3 regions of the Paenibacillus thailandensis genome follow, and region 1 is predicted to be linked to each of the others. Evidence: predicted binding sites of a transcription regulator. Region 1 holds the regulator's gene; each other region holds the start of a gene.

Region 1 (8,198 bases):
TGCTCGTGACGAAGCTAAGGAATTTGCCACTGCTAACTTTGCAGCGGCTTTCCTTGCTTTTGGACAGCCATACGGATTTGGGCTGGTTCGTCGGGCTTACGGCGGAAGAGAAGGAACGGCAAACCGCGATTGACGAGGATGCCTACCATTATTTCAACCGATTTGCGATAAAAGTCGGCGAATGGTCGGACGAGAAGCCCGCCCGGGCGGACGAAGCGGAGAATCCGCTTGCGGATCTTTCCTTTGACCAATTTTTGGAGCAGGTGCAGCAGAACTTCAAACAGATGTTTGAAGGTTACGAGGAACGTCCCGCCCAAACGCAAATGTTCCACGAAGTATACCGGTCGCTGGAGGACTCCAGCCATTTGCTGATCGAAGCGGGGACCGGTACCGGGAAATCGCTTGGGTATCTTATTCCTTCCCTCTATTATGGCATGAAGGAAGATAAAAAAATCGTTGTCAGCACGCATACCATCAATTTGCAGGAGCAGCTCCGCGCAAGGGACATCCCTTTGTTGACGCAAGCGGTGCCGTTTCCTTTCCGCGCTTCGGTTTTTAAAGGCAGAGGAAACTACCTATGCTTGCGGAAATTCGAAAGCAAAGTCAATATGAACGATATGGCCTCGCCGATCGAAGATTCGCTTACGGCTGCGCAGCTTGTCGTGTGGCTGGGCGAAACGGAAACCGGCGATCAGGAAGAGCTGAACATGAGCAACCGCGCATCGGAGTTCTGGTCGACGGTGGCAAGCGATTCGGATTCGTGCCTGAACCGGGCATGTCCTTGGTTTAGACGCTGCTACTACCATCGCGCCAAGCATGAAGCGTCCATCTCCGACATTTGCATTACGAATCATTCGCTGCTTCTGACGGACGTTCAGGCGGATCACCGGCTGCTGCCGGGTTACGATCACTTGATTGTCGACGAGGCCCATCATATCGAAGAGGTAGCGGGCAAACATCTTGGCATGCAGTTATCGTATTTTTCGATGATTAATGCGACGACCCGGCTTTACAAGGATGCGCGAAGCGGCTTGCTGCCCGCGCTGCAAACGAGATTGTCCGGAGAAAGCGACGATCGTGCATCGGCTTGGATCGAAACGATCGATACGATTATCCCTTCGTTCCACGAGATGAAGGAGCATTGGGACAAGCTTTTCGAGATGCTGTACGCTTTCGTCGGAGCCGGGCCGGACAACGGGGGAGAAAGCAGCCAAGCCGTCTACCGGCTCAAGGCCGATAGTCTGCCTTCGGGTTGGGACGATGCGTTGAACGAAGAATCGAATATTCATACCGGGCTCGGAACGGCGATCAAGCAGCTCGACAAGTTGCTGAACGAGATTAAGGACCGGCTGGACGACACCGGCATTCAAGCGCTAGTAACCGATCTGAACGGAGCTGTTCGCGATTTGACGCGGGTGAGGGACGATCTTCGCACCTTTATGAACATGGAAAGCAAGTCCCATGTCTATTGGCTTGAAGCGAGCACCGTATACCGCTATAGATCCGTCCATTTGTACGGAGCGCCGGTAGACGTAAGCAGCCAGCTGCAGCAATACTTCTTCGACGTCAAAGACAGCATCGTGCTCACTTCGGCAACGCTGTCGGTGCAAAAATCGTTCCAATACGTCGCGGAGCAGCTCGGTCTGGACGGCTACGAGGAAGCGGGGAGGCTGCGTACGGTTCAGCTTCCTTCGCCTTTCCGTTACCGCGAGCAAGCGCTTGTTATCATCCCGCGCAATTTTCCGACGCTGAAAGGTTCGGCGGGAGACGCGAACTTCAACGGCAAGCTTGTCGAATCGCTGGCGAGTGCGGCGGCGGAGGTCGGAGGCAAAATGCTCGTCCTGTTCACGTCCTATCGGATGCTGAAGCAAATTTACGACCCGCTGAAGGAACAGCTGGCGCAGATCGGCATTCAAGTGATCGGCCAGGGGATAGACAGCGGCAACCGGACGAAGCTGACGAGGCGCTTTATGCAAAATCCGGCTTCGGTTCTGCTTGGGACAAGCTCGTTTTGGGAAGGCGTGGATATACCGGGAGAAGCGCTCACTTGTTTGGCTATCGTCCGGCTTCCTTTCCAGCCTCCGAACCATCCGCTCGTCGAGGCGAAATCGGAGCTCTTGCAGCAGCAAAACCAAAATCCGTTTATGAAGCTGTCGATTCCGCAGGCGGTTATCCGGTTCAAGCAAGGCTTCGGCCGGCTGATCCGGACGTCAGAGGATAAAGGCATCGTTCTGCTGTATGACAATCGCGCCATCGAATCGTATTACGGGAAGCACTTTTTATATTCGCTTCCCGGTCCGAAGATCGAAACGATGTTTACGGAACAGATGGTTCCCCGCATTCGCGAATGGCTGACGTCAGGAGATGAGGAGCTATGAAACAGGACAAAATATCCGAAGCGGTCGTCCGTCGCCTGCCGACTTACCTGCAAGTGCTGTACGAGTTTGAAAGGCGGGAGGTCGTCACCGTATCGTCTCAGGAGCTCGGCAACGAGCTCGGCTTAAATCCCGCTCAAATCCGGAAAGATCTGGCTTATTTCGGGGATTTTGGGCGCAAGGGCGTCGGATACGACGTTTTGAATCTGATCGGGCATATCAGACAAATATTAAAGCTGAATCAGAAAATTAACGTCGCTTTGGTCGGAACCGGCAATCTTGGTCATGCGTTATGCAATTATAACAAGTATTCGAAGGATAATATGAAGATCGTGGCGGTCTTTGACGAAAACGTCGAAAAGATCGGCAAAAAGATCAACCATTTGACGGTGCAGCCGATGAGCGAGCTGAAGCAAACGGTGATCGAGCAGCAAATTCGGATCGGTATCATTACCGTGCCGGATTTTGCGGCGCAAGCCGTCGCCAATCAGATCGTCGAAGCCGGCGTCGAAGGGATATTGAATTTTGCGCCCGCTGTGCTGCGCGTTCCGGAGCATGTGCGGGTGCATTACGCCGATTTCACGAAGGAATTGCTTAGCTTGGCTTTTTATTTGGAAAGCGAGAGGAGAAACACGGATGGGTCAGCTTTGGATTAAAAACGGGCTGTTCGTAACGATGGAGGAAGATAAGCCCGCTTTCCGGGGGCATATGGTCATCGCGGACGACCGGATTACTTATATCGGCGAAACGGCTCCGAACCCGGCTCCGGAAGGGGCGGAGCAGCTTGACGGAAGCAAGCTGGCGTTCATGCCGGGTCTTGTCAATACCCATGGCCACGCGGCGATGTCGCTGCTTCGGGGGTATTCCGACGATCAGAACTTGCAAGTATGGCTTGAACAAAAAATGTGGCCGATGGAAGCCAAATACGTCGATGCGGATACGAAGGCGGGCTCGTTGCTGGCGATTGCCGAAATGCTGAAGAGCGGAACGACCGCTTTCGTCGATATGTACGACCGGATGGATCAGGTCGCCGAAGCCGTGAAGCAAGCGGGCATTCGCGGCCTATTGACGCGGGGCGTTATCGGCTTGTGCCCGCCCGAGGTACAGGAAGCGAAGCTTGCGGAAGCGATCCGATTCGCGAAGGACTGGAACGGCGAAGCGGACGGACGCATTCGGACGATGATCTCGCCGCATGCGCCTTACACTTGCCCACCGGATTACATCGAACGATTCGTCCAGGCTGCCCACGATTTGGATCTCCCGCTGCATACGCATATGTCGGAGACGCTTGCTGAAGTGGAGCAGAACGTTAAGGAATACGGGGCACGCCCCGTCGAGCATTTGGACAAGCTTGGATTTTTCTCCCGCCCGTCTCTCGTGGCGCATGCCGTTCATCTGAACGACGAAGAAATCGCTTTGCTGGCCGACCGCGGAGTCGCCGTATCCCATAATCCGGTGAGCAACTTGAAGCTGGCGAGCGGCGTAGCCCGGGTTCCGGAGCTGCTGCGCGCCGGCGTTACCGTATCGCTTGGAACGGACAGCGCGGCCAGCAACAACAACCTGGATCTGTTCAAGGAAGTGAAATTCGCCGCCCTGCTGCACAAAGGGGTTACGGGCGATCCGACCGTCGTGCCGGCCGCCGAAGCTTTGCGGATGGGGACCGTGTACGGCGCGAAGTCGATTTGGCAGGACGACTCCATCGGCGTGTTGCGCGCAGGGATGAAAGCCGACTTCATCGCTGTCGATATCGATCAGCCGCATTATTATCCGCTCACCGATATCGTTTCGCACCTTGTATATTCCGGGTCCGGCCGCGACGTGGCGCATGTGTGGGTTGACGGACGGCAAGTCGTCAAAAACGGCGAATGCGTTTATTTGGATGAGGAACGGATTCGATACGACGCGCAGGCGAGCTTCGAAAGGCTGCTTCGCGCATAATGAGGGCGATCGAGAAAAAAAGGCCGCCGGTTATCACGGTACGGCGCGCCGCTGCGCTTATTGTCGCCGCAATCCTTGTGCTCATAACGGCCGCTTTGCTGTATTACCGTTCGATCTATAAGCCGATCTGGCAGGAGCAGTCGGTAGTGGCGGCAGAAGCGCGCGAAACGGCCGGCATCACGGAAGTAGACCAGGTTAGCAAATATGTGTGGGATTCGCCGTTATGGATCGTGACAGGGCGGGACGAAGCGGGCGAAGAACGATTCGTGTGGCTCAATGCGGACGGACAGATGCTGCTGTCATTGAAGGCGACGGACTCGATGTCCAAAGATGCGGTTGAAGCGGAATTTAGGGCTTCCCGTCCGGATGCCGAAATATTGCGCATTCAGCCCGCCTATGTGGCTCAAACGGCGGCATGGGAAGTTTATTATAAAGAAAGCGGCAAATATCATTACGCGTTTTATTCGTTTACGGACGGATCCTTGCTTGAGAACTATCATTTAACCGGCAAAACAGCGTCGTAACTGGCGCTGTTTCCTGTTTTTACACCGAACTTCCGCACCTGCAATATGCTATACTCTTTGTATATCATTATGTATTGCAATCTTGATAGAAGCTGTTGAGATATCGTTTACTCCAGCTGCATGGCAGATTGCGGAAGGAGGACTGTAAACCGTGTTGTCTAAACGAATCATGGCAATTATATTGACCGCTGCGGCTTCGGCTCTCGTGCTGTTCGGAGGATGGTTTGTTTATGAACGTTCCGTCGTTGCAGCTCCTATTCAAAAAGCGATTACCGCATCGGAGGGGATTATTTCGGCCGGCGCGCCGGACATGACTTCCGATAAAGTTACGATAGAAGTTACGCTTGAGGCCGACGCGCGTCTGCGATCGGTTTACGAATCCGTCAAAAAGCAGGTTCAGCCGATGCTGAACGGCCGCGAGCTCGTTCTGGACATTAAACAACAGCCGAGCGAACGGCTTGACGAAGCTTGGTCCGCGGCATTGTTCGATATCGCGGAAGCGATGGAAACGAAGCATTATTCGCAAATTCCGGAATCGCTGCAGGCGATTTCCGACCGTTACGACGGCATTCAGGCGGTGTCCGAAATGGACGATACGAACGTGTATATTACGCTGAGAGACGGGGAGTCGACGAAGTTCGTCGTGCTGCCGCGCACGCCTTCCAAGCTGGAGGTGTGGACGAATGCGTAAATACGCCAAAGAAATAATCATTGGTTTTAGCGCCGCGTTGTTTTTGTTTTTGGCTTATATCGGCGTGAACGTCTGGCCCGTTTTTATGGTGGTCTTATTGGGCGCGGCCGTATGGTTTGCGGCGAAGGGACGAGGCAATCTCGTGCCGATTGCCGGCAGAAGGAGTGCGTCGGCCGTAAACGCCTCGGCATTCTCCTTTGAGCAAATCGGCGGTCAAGACCGCGCCAAGCAGGAGCTCATCGAAGCGCTTGACTTCATCGTCAAAGCCGACGAAATTCGCAAACTGGGCATTCGCCCGCTCAAAGGCATTCTGCTGGCCGGCCCGCCGGGGACAGGCAAAACGCTACTCGCGAAGGCCGCGGCCCATTATACGAATTCCGTCTATTTGGCGGCTTCCGGCAGCGAATTCGTCGAAATGTACGTGGGCGTCGGAGCGAGCCGGATCCGCGACCTGTTCAAGGAAGCGCGGACGAAAGCGAAAAAAGCGGGCAAGGACAGCGCCGTTATTTTCATCGACGAAATCGACGTCATCGGCGGCAAGCGCGACGGCGGCCAGCAGCGCGAATACGACCAGACGCTTAACCAATTGCTGACCGAGATGGACGGCATTCATACGAACGACAAGCCTCGGATATTGCTCATAGCGGCGACGAACCGCAAAGATTCGCTGGATGCGGCTTTGCTCCGTCCGGGACGGTTCGACCGCCACATTACGGTCGATCTTCCGGACAAAAAAGGGCGCAAGCATATATTGAGCATCCATGCGGCGAACAAGCCGCTGCATCCCGATGTCGATCTGGACCGGATCGCGTCCGAGTCGTTTGGCTTCTCCGGCGCGCAGCTCGAAAGCGTCATGAACGAAGCCGCGATTTATGCGATGCGGGAAGATAGCGAGACGATCGGCGATCATCATCTCGCGATGGCGATCGACAAGGTTATGATGGGCGAGAAGACGGACCGCGAAGCAACGAACGAAGAACGCGAAAGAGTGGCGCTCCATGAGCTTGGGCATGCTATTATGGCCGAGCTTGTGCGTCCCGGCAGCGTTTCCAGCGTAGCGTTGTCGCCTCGCGGCCAGGCGCTCGGCTACGTAAGGCATAACCCGCAGCAAGACCATTATTTGTATACGCGCGAATTTCTCGATCAACAAATTATGATCGCGCTTGGCGGCGCGGCGGCCGAAGAAATTTTTTACGGCGGCCGGAGCACCGGATCGAAAGGCGATTTCGACCAAGCGATGAACATCGTGCGTACGATGGTGGAGTCGGGGTTGACCGAGCTGGGCATTATCGACGCGCAAATGATGACGCCCGACGGTTGGGCGAAAGTAACGCGTTCGATTCTGGACGAGCTGATGGAAAGAACCAAGTCCATGCTGGAAGCAAAGCGGGAAGTGTTCGTGAGCGCGCTTGACGTCGTTATCCGCGAGGAGACGCTGACGGGCGACGAATTCCGGCGGCTGCTTGGCCGGACGCCGTCGCAAACGTCCGTCGCCGCGGCATATTGACCCCAGCAAAAAGTATAATTGTCATAAAAAATTTTGGGGGTAGACAATTGTCTGCCTTCATTTTTTGCTGAAAATCGTTATAATGAATTGGGATACATACGCATTAAGAATGTTTCTCAATTTTCAGAAAAGATAGATGCACAACCTTATAGAGGAGAGAACCACACGTTATGGCAATAAGAAAAGTCGGTGTAGTGGGCGTTGGCACGATGGGACAAAGCATCGCGGAGATGCTGGCCGCCAACGGCCTTGATGTATGTCTCGTGGAAAAAAACGAGGAACGGCTGGATCACGGCCTTCATATGATCGAGCAAAGCCTCGATAAAAAAATCGAAAAATGGGCGCTTACGCAAGCCGAAAAGAAGCTGCTCATGAATCGTATTCATAAAGCCAAAGATTATATGGAGCTTGCGGAATGCGATCTTGTGATCGAATCGATTACGGAGGATTTGCTGATCAAAAAAGCGGTTTTTCAGGATTTGGACCGGATTTGCAAGCCGGACGTCATTCTGGCCAGCAACACTTCCGCTTTAAGCTTGACCGAAATCGCCAGCGTAGCCGCTCATCCCGAACGGATTATCGGCTTGCATTTCGTATACCCGGCGACGAAAATCGACATGGTCGAAATCGTACGGGGGCTTCAGACGTCCGAAAACACGTTTGAACAGACGCGTCTTTTCGTCGAGGAAGTGATCCGGAAAAAAGGAATCATGGTGTTCGAATCGCCTGGCTTCGTCACGAGCAGGCTTATTTGCCTGTTTATTAACGAAGCGCTGCACGTGCTTGAAGAAGGCGTGGCATCGGCCGAAGATATCGACAGCGCCATGCGCATCGGGTATTCGTTCCAGCACGGCCCGTTCGAGATGGCCGACCGGTTCGGCCTCGATTCCGTCCTTGCCGCGCTTGACGGCATGTTCCGCGAATACGGCGAATTGAAATACCGCCCTTCCATCGTATTGAAAAAGATGGTGCGGGCAGGCCATCTTGGCGTCAAGTCGGGACAAGGATTTTTTAAATACGATATGGATGGGGATCGGATACAATGAAAATTTTAGTCATCAATGCGGGAAGCTCCTCTTTAAAATATCAGCTCTATAACATGTTGGATGAATCGGTGCTCGCAAGCGGGCGCGTCGAGCGGATCGGCATGGACTCCTCGATCG
Region 2 (8,198 bases), on a different contig from region 1:
CATGAGCGGATATTTCTCGCGGAAGCTTTTAATATGAGGAGGAAGCAGCGAGATGCAGGAGACGACGGAGCCGATCGCCAGCTCGCCCGTGATCCCTTCATTCACTTCTTTTACGGCTTGCACCGTTTCCCCGAGCTCGCGGAGCAGGCGCTCGGCGCGCTCCCGGAGCAGTTCTCCGGCGGACGTCAGCTGCAGCCGTTTGCCGTTGCGGTCGAACAGCGTGACGTTCAGCTCCTCCTCCATCAGCTTTAATTGACGGCTAAGAGGCGGCTGCTCCATGTTTAAATTTTTGGCGGCGCGCGTAATTTGCCCGGTTTGGGCGATCTCCAGAAAATACCTGAGCTGGCGAATGTCCATGCGGTATCTTCTCCTTATATAATAAAGGTATGATAATCTTATAAAACCGATATTTTAAATATATTACACGATATGATACGATTTAACTAGCAAATAAGCGGTGAAAAGATAAGCCCAATGCAGGCGTGAGGAGATGGATAGTCGATGTCGTTTGGAATCTCGATAGAAGCAAGCACGAACAAGAAACAGAAGCCGGATCCAAAAAATTTGGTTTTTGGCCATCATTTTACGGATCATATGTTCATTATGGATTACGATGCCGGCCAAGGCTGGCATAACCCGCGGATCGTGCCGTACCAGCCGATTGCGCTGGACCCGGCGGCCAAGGTGTTCCACTACGGGCAAACGATATTCGAAGGGCTGAAGGCGTTCAAAAAAGCCGACGGCACGGTCATTACCTTCCGCCCGGACAAAAACTTCGAGCGTCTCAACCGCTCCAACGAGCGTCTTAGCGTTCCGGCGATCGACGAGAAGCTTGGGCTGGAAGCGCTGCGTCAGCTGCTGCTGATCGATCAGGACTGGATTCCCGAGGAAGAAGGCACGTCGCTCTACATCCGCCCGTTCGTTATCGCGACGGAGGCGGCCCTGGGCGTCAACCCTTCGCAAAAATACTTGTTCATGATCATCATGTCGCCGGTCGGCTCCTATTACAAGGAAGGCATCAATCCGGTCAAAATTTTCGTGGAATCGCATTATGTACGCGCCGTAAGAGGCGGCGTGGGCGACGCAAAGACGGCGGGCAACTACGCGGCGAGCTTGAAAGCGCAGGAGGAAGCGCACGAACGGGGCTATTCGCAGGTGCTTTGGCTGGACGGCGTACACCGCAAATATATCGAGGAAGTCGGCAGCATGAACATCTTCTTCCGCATCGGCGGCAAAGTCGTGACGCCGGCGCTGAGCGGAAGCATTCTGGACGGCATTACCCGCCGTTCGATTATCGAGCTGCTGCGGCATTGGGGCGAGCCGGTCGAGGAGCGCCAAATCTCGATCGACGAGGTCATCGAGGCGCACCGGAACGGAACGCTGCAGGAGTGCTTCGGCACCGGCACCGCGGCCGTCATTTCGCCGGTCGGCGAGCTGTCGTTTAACGGGGAGAAATACACGATCCAGGACGGCAGCACGGGCGAATTGTCCAAAAAGCTGTACGACACGCTGACGGGCATTCAGCGCGGCATCGTCGAGGATTCGCTTGGCTGGATGATCGAAATCAAATAAGCGGACGGACTTTGGAAAATGCGGCTGAACAAGGCGAAAGCTTTTGTTCAGCCGTTTTTTTGTTTTCAATGACGGAAAGAACGGAGGAGCTCCGCGCTGCCGCTGAACAGCAGGAGGGCGATGACCGGGTGCAGCGCCGACAAAACCCCGATTCGTGAAGAAAGGATGGCGGTTAGAAACAGGCCGATGACCATCCCCAATAATCCGGCGCTTCTCCACAGCCATCTGGCCGGCAGCCGGCCGCTCCATGCCAGGATAAGCATGAGTAACGGCAACAACGCAACATATCTGGCAAAGCTGGCGTGGACCATCCAGCTGGCCGGATCGACAAACAAGGCTGCTCCCGCCAATAAAACCTGCAGCCCGACGAATAGGGTGAAGAGCCAAGCAAAGGCGATGAAAAAGATCCGCATTGTCCGATTGCAGGGCCGGTCATGCATAGCGACCGTACACTCCTCCGCCCGCCGGATTCATGTTTGGCGGATCGCCATGGACAATAGCATGGGAGATACGCAGCGGATCGGTTTCGTCAATGGCGTAGATTTGCGGCGGTTTAGGGAGGCGCAAGCGGGTATGGTCGTGAAAAATCCGGGTCACGAGCGTTCCGAGCGGCTTTTCGTTCGCCCCGTGAAGCACGCTCCAAAACCGCCGTTCCCGTTCTTCCCAAGGCCCCCAATGCTCTTCCGATTGCGGGAAGGTGCCCGGAAAAACAGGACGGGGAGTTAATCCTTCGCTGACCATTTCGGCCTCCAAAGGATGAAAAAGCTTCAGGCAAAAGAAGCCGTAAGCCGAATCCCCGCCTTTCTCGTAGATTCGCTCGATTTCCGGCAAGTTCTCTTCCCATACACGCTCCCATTCGCGATCGATATAATGTTGAGCGTAAGTTGTCAGTGCGTCCATCGTCGTTCTTCTGATCATTTCGTTTAATCCGCTCATTATCCGGCCTCCCATGACATGATTTTTATTAAACCCGTTCGTGATCGGCTCTCCATGACAAGATGGAGCGCTTGAGACTGTCGGGCGTTGCTTGTTCGTTCACCGCTTTCTCGCACAAAGACGGCAGCTCGTCATCCGAGGCGAATCGGAGCGCCGTAATTTGGCCCATGGTCAGACGGGGATCGAGCAGCCTGCCGGTTAATACGTAATGCCGCAAATTCTCCTCGGCGCGTATCGCGCGGTCTTGGACTTTGCATGCAAATCTTCTGACCATAAACAGGGTCATCGCGGAAATAAAGGACAAGGAAATAAATAGCGCCGAGGCCAATACGGATTCCGTCGTCCAATTGGCGACAAACAAATATACGATAGCGGCGCTTAACGCAATAAATCCGAGAGGCACCAGAAAAAAATGAAACGCGGGATTCCATCTTACGTGGTTCCTGTAATTTTGCTGCTTCAATAGGGAGCACCTCCTTTCCATTTTCTGAGTGAGTGCACACTCATATGACGGCATACACGCGACCCTGTTAAATGAATCGCTCCGCTCGACGATGACATGGCATTGTAAAGCTTGACATTGAGTGAGTGCACACTCATAATAAAAGCATAACGAGCCGATTCATTCATGTCAATAGGAGAGTGTGTAAAAAATTGGACTTAAAATCTAGAATCGCCGAAGCGGCTGAACGCGTGCTGTTGACGAACGGACTGGCGAAGACGACGACCAAGGAGATCGCCAAAGCCGCCGGCTGCTCTGAAGGATCGTTGTATAATCATTTCAAGAGCAAGGAAGATCTATTCCTTCACGTGCTGCGGAATCAATTGAAAAATTTAATGGCGGCTTTAACGTCGCTGCAGAGCCTTGCCGGCACAAGCCCGGTGCGGGACAACCTTAAGCGGGTAGCGCTTGCCGCGCTTGGGGATTTCAACGCGTCCATGTCTTTGATCTGCTCCATTTTTTCGGATCCGAATATATTGTACCGCCATCGGGAAGGATTTACGGAACGGAATGAAGGGCCGCACCGGGCGAACGAGGCGGTCGAGGCCTATTTGTTGAAGGAGAAGCAGCTCGGCCGAATCGGCGATCGGGTCGATGCAAGGGCGGCAGCCGATTTATTGCTGGGAAGCTGTTTTCAACATGCGTTTCAGCTGAATTTTTTGGGCCGAGAGGAGTCTTTGGAAGAACAGGCGCAATTTGCGGACCGTGTTTTGGACCTGTTATCGCCCGGACTCGAATAGCGCAGATCCGGCCGGCGAATAGGCTGAAGAGCGCTTTTCGACAAAAATCTTCGTTTTGAAAAAAATTCTTTTTTAATTTTGTGACCAAAAGGTGTACAATAGAACCAAAGGTTAGAAGAACGAATGAGTCATGTCCGCGAAACGGTGTCATTTCCTTGGAGGCGGGGAGCGTTCCGCTGCGGCTGCAGCAGCCTATTGACGACTCCTATGTGAAAAATGTTACAATGTCCGGGAAACGGCACGGTTTCGTGTGCTTGACTCGTTAGGGTTCAGGCAACCGAAACTACGCAAAGGAGGACTTTCTCTTATGTCACAAACATCTGCTCCTCAAGAAACGGCAGTTGTCGAGGAACAAAAAACGCTTGATGTGCTCGACCAGCTGATGAAGCCGGAAGTTCAACAATCTCTTACCGTATTGGTGGACGCGCTGCCCAAGCTCGCCGAAATCGTTACGCTGGCTACGAAAGCTTACGATTTCGCCCAGCTCGTTGCGACGGACAAAGTGCTGATTAACGATCTCTCGCACGGTCTCGCCGAGTTCGTTAAGCCTGTACAAGAGAAAGCCAAAGGAATCGCATCGGCGGCCATCGAAGCCGGCGAACGCGCGCAAGCGGACGCAGGCACGACGGTCGGCCTGTTCGGCCTGCTCAGAATGTTGAAAGATCCAGAAGTTCAAAAAACGCTTCGTTTCGCTCAAGCTTTCCTTGCCGTGATCGCAGAGCGCAAGCAACAACACTAGGACAGGAGGAGGACGGAAGATGACGAAACAAATTCTTATTCTCGGCGGCGGCTACGGCGGCGTTCTGTCGGCGCTGACCGCGCGCAAATATTTGTCGGCGGCGGAAGCCAACATCACCATCATTAACCGTTACCCGACGCACCAAATCATTACCGAGCTGCACCGTCTGGCGGGCGGCACGATCGACGAGAAAGCCGTTGCGCTTCCGCTCGGCAAGCTGGTCGGTTCGAAGGACGTCAACGTTGTCGTCGACACGGTTAAAGAAATCAAGCCGGACGACAAGCAGGTCGTGCTCGAAAGCGGCACGGTTTACAAATACGACGCGCTTGTCGTCGCCCTCGGCAGCGAAACGAACTACTTCGGCATCCCTGGTCTGGAAGAGAACAGCATGGTGCTGAAATCGGCGGCGGACGCGAACAAAATCCGCGCTCACGTCGAAGCTCGCCTGGACGCTTACAAGCAATCCGGCAACAAAGCCGACGCGACGATCGTCGTTGGCGGCGGCGGCCTGACCGGCGTCGAGCTGGTCGGCGAATTCGCGGACAAACTGCCTGAAATTTGCCGCGCGAAAGGCATCGACTTCAACGACATCACGATCTACTGCGTGGAAGCGGGTCCTTCGATCATCCCAATGTTCCCGAAAGTGCTGATCGAGCGCGCGGTCGAAAGCTTGACGAAACGCGGCGTTACGTTCCTGCAAGGCGTTGCCATCACGGAAGCGACCAAAAACACCGTTTCGCTCAAAAACGGCCAAACGATCGAATCGAACACGATCATCTGGACGGGCGGCGTCAAAGGCCATCCGATCGTCGGCTCGTGCGGCCTGGCCGAAGACCGCGGACGTTCGACGGTTACCCCGACGCTGCAATCGACTTCGCACCCGGACGTATTCGTGGCGGGCGACTGCGCCGTCGTATTCCCGGAAGGCGGCGAGCGTCCTTATCCTCCGACCGCTCAGCTCGCATGGCAAATGGGCGAAACGATCGGCTACAACCTGTCCGTGCTCGTTAAAGGCGGCGTCATGGACAAATTCACGCCGGTCTTCTCCGGTACGCTTGCAAGCCTTGGCCGCAAGGACGGCATCGGCTTCATCGGCGGCAACAACATCGAATTGAAAGGCTTGCCGGCATCGCTTATGAAGGAAGCGAGCAACATTCGCTACCTGTCGCATATTCAAGGCCTGTTCGCGCTGGCTTATTAATAGCCGCCAGCCGGCCCCGGCGAATAGCTTCAAGTCAAAGGACTGTCCCAATGGGACGGTCCTTTTTTTATGCCAATGGAAGCCGGTGCGGTTGTAGGTTTGCGTAGGTTGGCCATGCCTCCTTTACGCGATGTTAAAAATCGGCTTGTAGGATGGCATAGGATTTCGTAGGAGAGGTGGAAAATCGGCTTATCCGGATTTTTTAAAAATTCTGAAAACAGACGGGGTGATCCATTGATTGAGTTCCGGCAGGTGGAGAAGCACTACGGTGACTTTCACGTCCTCCAAGGCATCAATCTTCGCGTAGAGCAGGGAGAGGTCGTCGTGGTCGTCGGACCGTCCGGCTCGGGCAAAAGCACGCTTCTTCGCTGCATTAACCGGCTGGAGTCGATCACGAGCGGCGAACTGGTTGTAGGCGGGGCCAAAATTCACGATTCCCGGACGGACATCAACAAGGTCCGGCGCAAAATCGGCATGGTGTTCCAGCATTTCAATCTGTATCCGCACAAGAAAGTGATCGAAAACATTACCCTCGCGCCCATTAAAGCGCTTGGCGTATCCAAGCGGGAAGCCGAGGAGACGGCCATGTTGTATCTGGAGAAGGTCGGCATTGCCGACAAGGCGCACAGCTACCCGTCTCAGCTGTCCGGAGGCCAGCAGCAGCGCGTGGCGATCGCCCGAGGGCTCGCCATGAAGCCCGATATTATGCTGTTCGACGAGCCGACCTCCGCGCTTGACCCGGAGATGGTCGGCGAGGTGCTTGACGTCATGCGGGCGCTCGCGCGGGAAGGAATGACGATGGTCGTCGTGACGCATGAGATGGGTTTCGCCCGCGACGTGGCGGACCGCGTCGTCTTTATGGACAAAGGGCGGATCGTCGAGGAAAGCGTGCCGGAAGCGTTTTTTACCGAGCCGCGCGAGGAGAGGGCGAAGCTGTTTTTGCAGCGCGTCTTGAATCATTAAGAACGAATATACGGGGGAGGAACAAAGATGAGAAAGTGGACGAGTTTAAGCGTTGCGCTTGTATGTATGTTGATGCTGGTGCTGGCGGGCTGCGGAGCCGGCGGAAGCAATGGGGAGAGCGGGGCCAATGGCGGCGGAGCCAGCGGGACGCCAAGCGAAAGCCCTTCGGCCGAAGCGCCGGCGTCGGGGCTCGATAAGATCAAAAGCCGCGATAAGCTGATCGTGGGCGTCAAATACGATACGAAGCTGTTCGGGCTCAAAAACCCGACCACCGGCGAAGTCGAAGGCTTCGACGTCGACATCGCGAAGGCGCTCGCCAAGCATATTCTCGGCGACGAAACGAAGGTGGAGCTGGTCGAGGTGACGTCGAAGACGCGGATTCAAATGCTGGACAACGGCGATATCGACATGATCGTGGCTACGATGACGATAACCGAAGAGCGGAAGAACCAGGTGGAGTTTTCCGACGTGTATTTCAAGGCGGGCCAATCGCTTCTCGTGAAGAAAGGAAGCCCGATCAAAGGGCTTGAGGACGTGAAGAAGGGGACGAAGGTATTGGCCGTCAAAGGCTCGACCTCGGTCAACAACATTAAGGAGAAAGCGCCGGACGCGACCGTGCTCGAATTCGACAACTATCAGGATGCGTTCAGCGCCCTGAAGGCGGGCCAAGGCGATACATTGACGACGGACAACGCGATTTTGTACGGCATGGCGGCTCAGGACAGCAACTATGAGGTCGTGGGCGAGCCGTTCACCGACGAGCCTTACGGCATCGCCGTCAAGAAAGGCGACACGACGCTGGCCGCCGCCGTCAACGAAGGCTTGAAGGCGATGAAGGAAGACGGCAGCTACAATAAAATTTACGAGCAGTGGATCGGAGAACCGCCGGCTGAATAACGGACGGGGGCAGGGCCGTTGCCGTTCCTCCCCGGAACGGCAACGGCGCTATCGCCGGGAAAGGAGACAGCGTCATGGGGGATTGGGACATCGTCATCCGTTATTTCGACAGTTATATGCGCGGCTTGGGCTATACGGTTCTCGCCAGCGTCTTGGCGCTAGTCGGCAGCTTTGTCCTCGGCACGGTCATCGCGGTCTTCCGCATTACGCCAAGCCGGGCGCTGCGGGCGGCCGGCACCGCTTATGTCGAGTTTATCCGCAATATTCCGGTGCTGCTTGTCGTGTACGCGTTTTATTGGGGGCTGCCGCTGCTTGGCGTTACGCTGGACGGATTTACGTGCGGCACGATCGGACTAACGGTCTATACTGCGGCTTTTATCGCGGAGGCGATTCGCGCCGGCATCCTCTCCGTCCCGAAAGGGCAGCGGGAGGCGGCGGAAGCTTCCGGGCTGACCTACGTCCAGACGATGCGTTACGTCATCCTGCCGCAAGCGGTCCGCATCGTGATCCCGCCGCTAAGCAACCAATTTATCAACCTGGTCAAAAATTCGTCCATCCTTAGCGTCTTTGCCGGATTTGACCTGATGTATTTCGGCGATCAGATCGCATACGAGACGTATGCCACTGTAGAAACCTATATTTATGTCG
Region 3 (8,198 bases), on a different contig from region 1:
GGCACGATCGCGCCGCCCAAATAATCGCCCGCCGCATCGATATAATCGAACGTCGTAGCCGTGCCGAAATCGACGATAATAAGCGGGGCGCCGTATTTGGCGATGCCCGCCACGGAATTGACGATGCGGTCGGCTCCGACTTCGCGCGGATTTTCGTAACGGATATTGAGCCCCGTCTTGATTCCCGGACCTACGACCAAAGGCGTTTTGCGCAAATATTTGGCGCACAGGCTCTCCAGCGTCCGCATTAGCGGCGGCACAACGGAAGAAATAATGACGCCGTCCATTTGGTCGAGGCTCATTCCGGCGTACTGAAACAAATTATGGATCTGGATGCCGTATTCGTCGACCGTGGCCGAACGGTTCGTGCTCAGGCGCCAATGATGCAGCAGCTCGCGGCCTTTGTAAATTCCCAGCACAATATTGGTATTCCCAACATCAATGACCAAAATCACTGCGCAGCTCCTCCTTTTGGCGCATTCAGATCAAGACTGATATCGAGCGCGTCGAACGAATACGTCAGCTGTCCGACCGATATGACGTCGACGCCCGTTTCGGCGATGGCATGAATCGTATCCAGGCGCACGCCTCCGGATGCTTCGACGATCACGTGCGGGGCGGCCTTTTTGATCCGGCTGACCGCCTCCCGCATCAGAGCCGCCGGCATGTTGTCGAGCATAATGATGTCGGCTCCGCATTGAATCGCTTCTTCCACCTGCTCGAGCGACTCCGTCTCGACTTCTATCTTCATCGTATGCGGAATCGCTTTGCGGGAAGCTTCCACGGCCGCCCGGATGCCGCCGGCTCCTTTAATATGATTATCTTTGATCATAACGGCGTCATATAAACCAAAGCGGTGATTGGAGCCGCCGCCGATGCGAACCGCGTACTTCTCGAGCAGGCGATGGCCGGGCGTCGTTTTGCGCGTATCGACGAGTCTCGTCGGCAAGCCTTGAAGAGCTTCCACGAACAAGCTTGTCTTCGTCGCGATACCCGACATCCGCTGCAGCAAATTCAGCGCAAGCCTCTCGCCGGTCAGCAAGCTGTGCGTGCTGCCTTCAACGACGGCAAGGACGGTGCCTTTCTCCACGCGGTCGCCGTCCTTCACTTTCGCTTCGAACACAAGAGAGCTGTCCACGACCTCGAACACGAGCTTCGCGACCGGCATGCCCGCCACAATGCCGTTCTCCTTCACATGAATGACAGCCCGCGAGATCGATCCGGCCGGAATGGTCGTTGCGGTCGTAATGTCCCCGCTTCCGATATCCTCCGCCAGCCAGGCGCGGATCTGATTCTTAAGGGCATCGTCATAAGCCCCGCTTATCGCATATTCAAACATTGTGCACACGCTCCTTCATCCCGTTCGCCGTCCGCCGGTTCAACACCGAATGCTTCTGCCATACCGCGTCGTTCGTTTCCGGGAAATCTTCGCGGTAATGAGCGCCGCGGCTTTCCTCCCGCTGCAGAGCCGATTCGATCATAAGCAGCGCGCACGTCAGCAGGTTTGCGAATTCGTATTCCTCCCGCTTCGTCAGAACCGATTGGAAGATCGGCAGCTGGCGGGCCAGCTCCTCCTGTCCCTTTCGCAGCCCGTCCGCGTTCCGGCGCAAGCCGACGTAGCGCACCATAATTTTTTGCAGCTTCAGCCGCTTCTCGACGACCGCCTGCATCGGAACGCTGGTCCGCCCATGCTCGTTCACGACAACGGGCATCGCGGTAAGCGGCTCCAATCCTTTAATGTGATCTACGATTCTTTTGCCGAAGACAACCGCCTCGGACAACGAATTGCTCGCGAGCCGGTTGGCGCCGTGAACGCCGGTCGACGACACTTCTCCGCAGGCGTACAGCCGTTTGATTGTCGTTTCGCCGTTCAGGTTCGTCTGCACTCCGCCCATCATATAGTGCGCAGCAGGCGCAACCGGAATCCAATCGCTGGTCAGATCGAGGCCGTAATTCAAACAAAATTCATAAATATTCGGAAAACGGTGCTTTACCATCTCCGGTGCTTCGTGCGTAATATCCAAATAGACGAAAGTCGACTTCGTCTCTTCCATCTCGCTAATGATCGCTCGGGCCACGACGTCGCGCGGCGCAAGCTCGAGCTGCTCGTGGTAGCGCTCCATAAAGCGCTCGCCGCGGATGTTGCGGAGTACCGCCCCTTCGCCCCGCACCGCTTCGGATATGAGGAAACGCGGCGCGCCCGGGTAGCACAGCGAGGTCGGGTGGAATTGATTGAATTCCATGTCGCGGATGTCCGCGCCGGCCCGGTATGCCATCGCGATGCCGTCGCCGGTGGCCACGTCGGGATTGGTCGTGTAGCGGTACAGCTGCCCCGTTCCGCCCGAGCATAGGATCGTCGCCTTGCCGCGCACATATACTCTCTGCCCGTCCGGTTTTTGCACGATCGCCCCGCAGCACTCGTCTTCGTTCGTTGCCAGATCGATGACGAAATGATCGTCCCAAATTTCGATATTCGGATTCGAGACGGCCTTCTCCGACAACGCCCGAACGATCTCGAAGCCGGTCGCGTCGCCGTTGGCGTGCAGTATGCGGCGCTGGCTGTGGGCGCCTTCCTTCGTCAGCGCATATTCGCCGTTTTCGGTATCGAAATGCGTGCCCATTTCAATCAAATTTTGCACCCCTTCGGGCCCTTCGTGAACGAGCACGTCAACCGCTTCCCGATCGCATAACCCCGCTCCGGCAAACAACGTATCCTGCAGATGGTATTCCGGCGAGTCGTCCTCCGACAGAACGGCCGCAATGCCGCCTTGCGCATACCGGGTGTTGCTGTCCATGATCGATTTTTTCGTAATCATAAGAACCGATTGGCTTTCGCTGGCCTTAATAGCGGTAAAAAGACCGGCAATGCCGGCCCCGATGACAATTACATCTCTTTCGACGACCGGCAATTCCGCCAGGTCGATATCGACTAAATATCTTGGAATCATGCGTCTCGCGCCTCCAATGGATAGGAGTAGCGCATACTACTTCACAAGCAGCATGCGCTCCAGAGATAGACGGGCTTTATTCGCCACCTCGTCAGGCACGTAAATTTGCGGCTGCATCGTTTCAAGCGCCTTGACGAGCTTCTTCAAGTTGTTCACTTTCATGTTCGGGCATACCAAATATTTGGATGCGAAGTGGAACGTCTTATCCGGGCTGTCGAGACGCAGCTGATAACCCGTGCCGTCCTCCGTTCCCACGATAAACTCTTTATTGGAGGACTCTTTGCAATATTTAATGATCGCGGTGGTGCTGCCGACAAAATCGCCAAGCGCGACGACTTCCGGGCGGCATTCCGGATGGACGACGAATTCGGCGTTCGGGTATTTGGCCTTCATCTCTTCGACGTCTTTGACCGTCAGCATATCGTGCGTATTGCAGTAGCCTTCCCAGATGATCATCTTTTTGTCGGTTTTCTGCTGCACGTAATGGCCGAGGTTTTTGTCCGGAACCCAAATGATTTCGTCGCTTTCCACCGAGTTGACCACCTTCACGGCATTGGCCGAGGTGCAGCAAATATCGGTTTCCGCTTTAATCTCGGCGGAAGAGTTAATATAGGTAACAACCGTAGCGTTCGGATGCTGCGCCTTCAGTTTACGGAGTCCGTCTACGTTGACCATATCGGCCATCGGGCAGCCGGCGCGCTCGTCGGGAATAATGACCGTCTTGTTCGGGGCCAAAATTTTCGCGCTTTCTCCCATGAAGTGGACGCCGCAAAATACGATCACGTCGGCATCGGTTTGAGCCGCCTTCTGGGCCAGCAGGAACGAGTCCCCGCGGAAGTCCGCGACCTCTTGAATTTCGTCCCGTTGATAATAATGCGCTAAAATGATGGCGTTGCGTTCTTTCTTCAACTGCATTAGCCTCTCACGCAGCTCGCGGTTCTGTTCCGCCTTGCGTTCCAGTGCCAGTGCTTCCACTTCGATCCTCTCCTCTGTAAAAGGGATGAGCCGAAAGCCCATTCCGAATATGGCATCGCAGACTTTGTGAATTCGTGCACTTACTTGAAAAGTCCAATAGCCGACAAGAACTAAATATGATGATTCAAATTTACTCCAGGCCGACGAAAGTGTCAATGAAATCTACATCATTTTGTCACTTTTTCGACATAAAAAGAACCCCATCCTTGCCAGGGGATTCCAACCCCTTAAATCAAGGGCTCGCACCCCCTAAATCAACCCTAAATCAAGGACTCCCAACCCCCTAAATCCCCCTTGTCGTAAGAGGGACCCCAAGGGGCGCAGCCCCTGAAGGGCACCCCGAAAGAAATAACGATCCCCGCTCCTGAGACGCATTAAACCAACCACCCGCTTCAAGCGCTTGCGTCTCTGCCGGACATGCCGGACGTTTGCGCGGCGATTGAAGGCACCGGATTACTCCTTACTTCCCTATAGCGGTTATCCCTTTTGCTCAGAAGTCCTGTCTTCGTCTTTGCCTTCCTCTTATCTCCCAACCTGAACCTTGCCGCCTGCTCTTCTGAGCCTCGGGGTTACTGCCGATAAGGACCAAAAACCCCCGAAACCGCATGAAGATCATCGCTAACTGCGTGGTCAGACAAAGGCCTTCTAGAAAGGCGCCCGGTTCAAGTTAAACCGAGTCATTCCCAATAAAAAAGTCTCTCCCGTTTGTCCGAGAGAGACTTGTAACGCAACCCGCGTTCGCGGAAAGCTTACCGCTTAGCCGGGTCGTAAGGCTCGCCGAGCGCCGCCGGAGCATGGGAGCGCTTCGTGGCAATAGCCAGCACCGCAAGCGTAAGAACGTACGGCAGCATATAGAACACTTCGGAAGGAATTTCGCGAGCCCATTCGAATAGCTGCATCCAGACCCGAAGCGCCTGGGCGAATCCGAAAAAGATCGCGGCGCCCGCTACGCCAAGCGGATTCCAGCGTCCGAATATGACGGCCGCGATCGCGATAAAGCCTTGGCCCGATACGGTGTTGTGCGCAAAGCTGCTTGTCGTCGTCAACGTAAGCGTCGCGCCGCCAAGACCGGCCAGAGCTCCGCTAATCAGCACGCCGATATAACGGTATTTCGTAACGCTGATGCCGACCGTATCCGCCGAGCTCGGGTGCTCGCCGACCGAACGAAGGCGAAGGCCAAAAGGCGTGCGGAACAGCAAGTAATAGCCGACCGCGCAAAGGACGATGGCGATGTACGTTGTCGGATAGGCGATAAACAGCGCTTCGCCGAGAAACGGAATATCCGACAGCCACGGAATGACCCATTTGTGGAATGGTTCCGACAACGTCGGCGTCTGTCCGGAGCCTTCGAACATCGACTTCGTCAAATAAATGGTAAGACCCGCCGCCAATATGTTAATAACAACCCCAACGATCGTTTGGTCGGCTTTAAAGGTGATCGTCGCCACCCCATGAAGCAACGAAAACAAGATGCCGAACAGCATCGCCGCGATTAACCCGATCCATGGCGAGCCTTCGCCGAAGCCGCCTTTGATCGCCGCATCGGTCACGACGGCCGCCGAGAACGCGCCGGTTACCATCAGGCCTTCAAGCCCGATATTGATCACGCCCGAGCGCTCCGAGAACACTCCGCCTAGAGCCGTAAAAATCAGCGCGGTCGAAAAGACGAGCGTCGTATTGACAAGCTGTCCCAAAATTTCAGCGATATACAAACTAGACCGCCTCCTTCTTGTCCGGTTTGCCGCTTTTCTCTTTCGAGCCAAGCTTCATAATCGGCTTCAAGAAAAATCTTACAATGCCATGAGCGGCTACGAAGAAAATGATGGATCCGATCACGATCCGCGAAATTTCGTTCGGCACCCCCGCGCCGAAACTCATGCCGGTTGCGCCGTAGCTTAAGCCGCCGAACAGAATCGCTCCCAGCAGCACGCCGATCGGCGTATTGCCGCCAAGAAGGGCGACCGCGATACCGTCGAACCCGTATCCCGGCGAAGCCGTCAGCACAGCCTGGTAGCCGAAAACGCCCAGCACTTCAAAAGCGCCGCCGAGTCCGGCGAAGACGCCGCTTATAAACATCGATTTGACAATCGTCCGATTGACGTTCATCCCCGCGTATAATGCGGCATCTTTGTTGAAACCGACCGCCCGGAGCTCGTAACCGAGCTTCGTCCGCCATAAGAGCACGTAGAAAACGACAACCCCGACAAGCGCCACTACGGCGCCCCAGTGAACGCGGGCGTTATCCATAAGGCTCGCCAGCCCGTCCATATGAACAAGCGCCGATTCTTTAACCGGCTCAGACTTTTGTTGTCCTTCCGCGAGCAGGAACCGGTTAATGATCAAGTTCGACAAGTAGAGCCCGATCCAATTCAGCATAATGGAGGAGATGACCTCGTTAATCCCCCGCGCAGCCTTCAAGTAACCGGCGATAGCCGCCCACAAGCCGCCGAACACCGCGCCGGCGATAACCGCAAGCGGAGCGTGAATATACCACGGCAAATCAAGCGTCACGCCGATAATCGTTGCGCCTGTCATCCCCATGACAAACTGTCCTTCGGCCCCGATATTAAAAAGACCGGTACGGTAAGCGAACGCAATGGCCAGACCCGTAAATACAAGCGGCGTAATGGCCCGGATCGCTTCGCCGATATCGTAAGGGCTGCCGAACACTTTTTTGACCAGCGAAGAATACGCTTGAAGCGGATCGAAGCCGCCCGCAAGCATCGCAATCGCACCGACGATCAGCCCGAGAAGGATCGAGACAATGGGCACGAGAGCCGATGATTTATTGAATATTTTATAGATGGCGCCCATACGCTACCCCCTCTCCGTTTTCTGTTCCGAACCGCCGGTATTCCCGGCCATTAACAGGCCAAGCTTCTGGTCGTCGCGCTCGGAAGCGTCAACCTCGCCTACAAGCTTCCCTTCGTACATGACGACGATACGGTCGGACAAAGCGTACAGCTCGTCCAGCTCGAAGGAAACGAGCAGTACGGCCTTCCCTTCGTTTCGCGCTTGCACAAGCCGTTTATGCACATATTCGATCGCCCCGATGTCAAGACCGCGGGTTGGCTGAACCGCGATGAGCAAATCCGGATCCTTCCACAGCTCGCGGGCGATAATCGTCTTCTGCTGGTTGCCGCCGGACAACGAACGGGCCGCTGCGTGTATACCGGAGCCGCGTACGTCGAATTCCTTCACCAGCTTATCCGAAAGCTCGTCCATCGCCTTGAAATCGATAAAGCCGCCTTTGCCGAATTCGGGCTTGAAGTAGCTGCCCAGAATCATATTTTCGCTAACGGAAAAATCAAGCACAAGGCCGTGTTTGTGGCGGTCTTCCGGGATATGCCCGACACCGGCGAGCGCAACCTCGCGCGGCGATCCGTTCGTCACGTCCTTCGTCTTCAGCTTGACGGAGCCGCCGCTCACCTTCAACATTCCGGTAATCGCTTGGATCAGCTCGCTTTGCCCGTTGCCGTCCACACCCGCTATGCCCAATATTTCTCCCGCGCGGACGTTGAAGCTGACGCCGTCGAGCGTATATTTGCCGTTGCCGTCTTTCATGCGCAGCCGATCGACCGCCAATACGACTTCGCCCGGCTTAGCCCGCTCCTTCTCCACCGTAAAGTTCACGTCCCGGCCGACCATCAGCTCCGCCAGCTGGCGTTCGTTCGTTTGCGACGTCTCCACCGTCCGGATCACCTTGCCGCGGCGAATGACGGTTACCCGGTCCGTAATCGCCATGACTTCCTTCAGCTTATGGGTAATGAGAATGATCGATTTCCCTTCCGCGGCCAAATTGCGCAAAATCTCGATTAACTCCTCGATTTCCTGCACGGTCAGCACCGCTGTAGGCTCGTCGAATATAAGAATGTCGGCGCCGCGATACAGCGTTTTTAATATTTCGACGCGCTGCTGCATGCCGACGGTTATATCTTGAATCCGCACGGTCGGATCAACTTTCAGTCCGTATTGTTCGGATATGAACCGAACTCTTTCATTCGCTTCTTTATAATTGATGCTCATGCCTTTAACCGGCTCGTTGCCGAGCACGATATTTTCCGCAACCGTAAACGGCTGCACCAGCTTGAAGTGCTGATGCACCATACCGATGCCCAGCTCAATCGCTTTGCCCGCGCCGTCGATCACAACCTTCTGGCCGTTAACGGCTATGGACCCTTCATCCGGTTGATACAAGCCGAACAAAATATTCATCAGCGTTGATTTGCCTGCCCCGTTCTCGCCAAGCAGCGCATGAATTTCGCCTTTTCTTAA

The links. Region 1 encodes Rex, which represses fermentation and respiration genes when NADH is low (regulators of the CRP and FNR family bind a similar motif). Its sites were predicted from a motif close to TTGTGAAATATTTCACAA; they were not measured.
Region 2: the regulator Rex is predicted to act here: its motif matches at 3,958-3,975, upstream of ACFSW5_RS25215 (DUF1641 domain-containing protein).
Region 3: the regulator Rex is predicted to act here: its motif matches at 3,988-4,005, upstream of nadA (quinolinate synthase NadA).

Annotation. Positions count from the first base shown of each region.
Region 1 covers NZ_JBHUMY010000020.1:23,250-31,447, reverse strand. The annotation lists gene dinG (ATP-dependent DNA helicase DinG) at 1-2,378, shown strand, start outside; gene ACFSW5_RS16855 (redox-sensing transcriptional repressor Rex) at 2,375-3,031, shown strand; gene ACFSW5_RS16850 (amidohydrolase) at 3,012-4,313, shown strand; gene ACFSW5_RS16845 (cell wall elongation regulator TseB-like domain-containing protein) at 4,313-4,837, shown strand; gene ACFSW5_RS16840 (hypothetical protein) at 4,992-5,528, shown strand; gene ACFSW5_RS16835 (AAA family ATPase) at 5,521-7,035, shown strand; gene ACFSW5_RS16830 (3-hydroxyacyl-CoA dehydrogenase family protein) at 7,206-8,081, shown strand; gene ACFSW5_RS16825 (acetate/propionate family kinase) at 8,078-8,198, shown strand, end outside.
Region 2 covers NZ_JBHUMY010000043.1:210,831-219,028, reverse strand. The annotation lists gene ACFSW5_RS25245 (LysR family transcriptional regulator) at 1-357, opposite strand, end outside; gene ACFSW5_RS25240 (branched-chain amino acid aminotransferase) at 502-1,572, shown strand; gene ACFSW5_RS25235 (DUF6220 domain-containing protein) at 1,638-2,012, opposite strand; gene ACFSW5_RS25230 (DUF6022 family protein) at 2,005-2,508, opposite strand; gene ACFSW5_RS25225 (DUF6526 family protein) at 2,537-2,971, opposite strand; gene ACFSW5_RS25220 (TetR/AcrR family transcriptional regulator) at 3,163-3,750, shown strand; gene ACFSW5_RS25215 (DUF1641 domain-containing protein) at 4,058-4,489, shown strand; gene ACFSW5_RS25210 (NAD(P)/FAD-dependent oxidoreductase) at 4,509-5,690, shown strand; gene ACFSW5_RS25205 (amino acid ABC transporter ATP-binding protein) at 5,925-6,653, shown strand; gene ACFSW5_RS25200 (glutamate ABC transporter substrate-binding protein) at 6,681-7,550, shown strand; gene ACFSW5_RS25195 (amino acid ABC transporter permease) at 7,625-8,198, shown strand, end outside.
Region 3 covers NZ_JBHUMY010000030.1:17,802-25,999, forward strand. The annotation lists gene ACFSW5_RS20080 (type III pantothenate kinase) at 1-455, opposite strand, end outside; gene nadC (carboxylating nicotinate-nucleotide diphosphorylase) at 452-1,339, opposite strand; gene nadB (L-aspartate oxidase) at 1,332-2,948, opposite strand; gene nadA (quinolinate synthase NadA) at 2,985-3,923, opposite strand; gene ACFSW5_RS20100 (ABC transporter permease) at 4,673-5,635, opposite strand; gene ACFSW5_RS20105 (ABC transporter permease) at 5,637-6,737, opposite strand; gene ACFSW5_RS20110 (ABC transporter ATP-binding protein) at 6,741-8,198, opposite strand, start outside.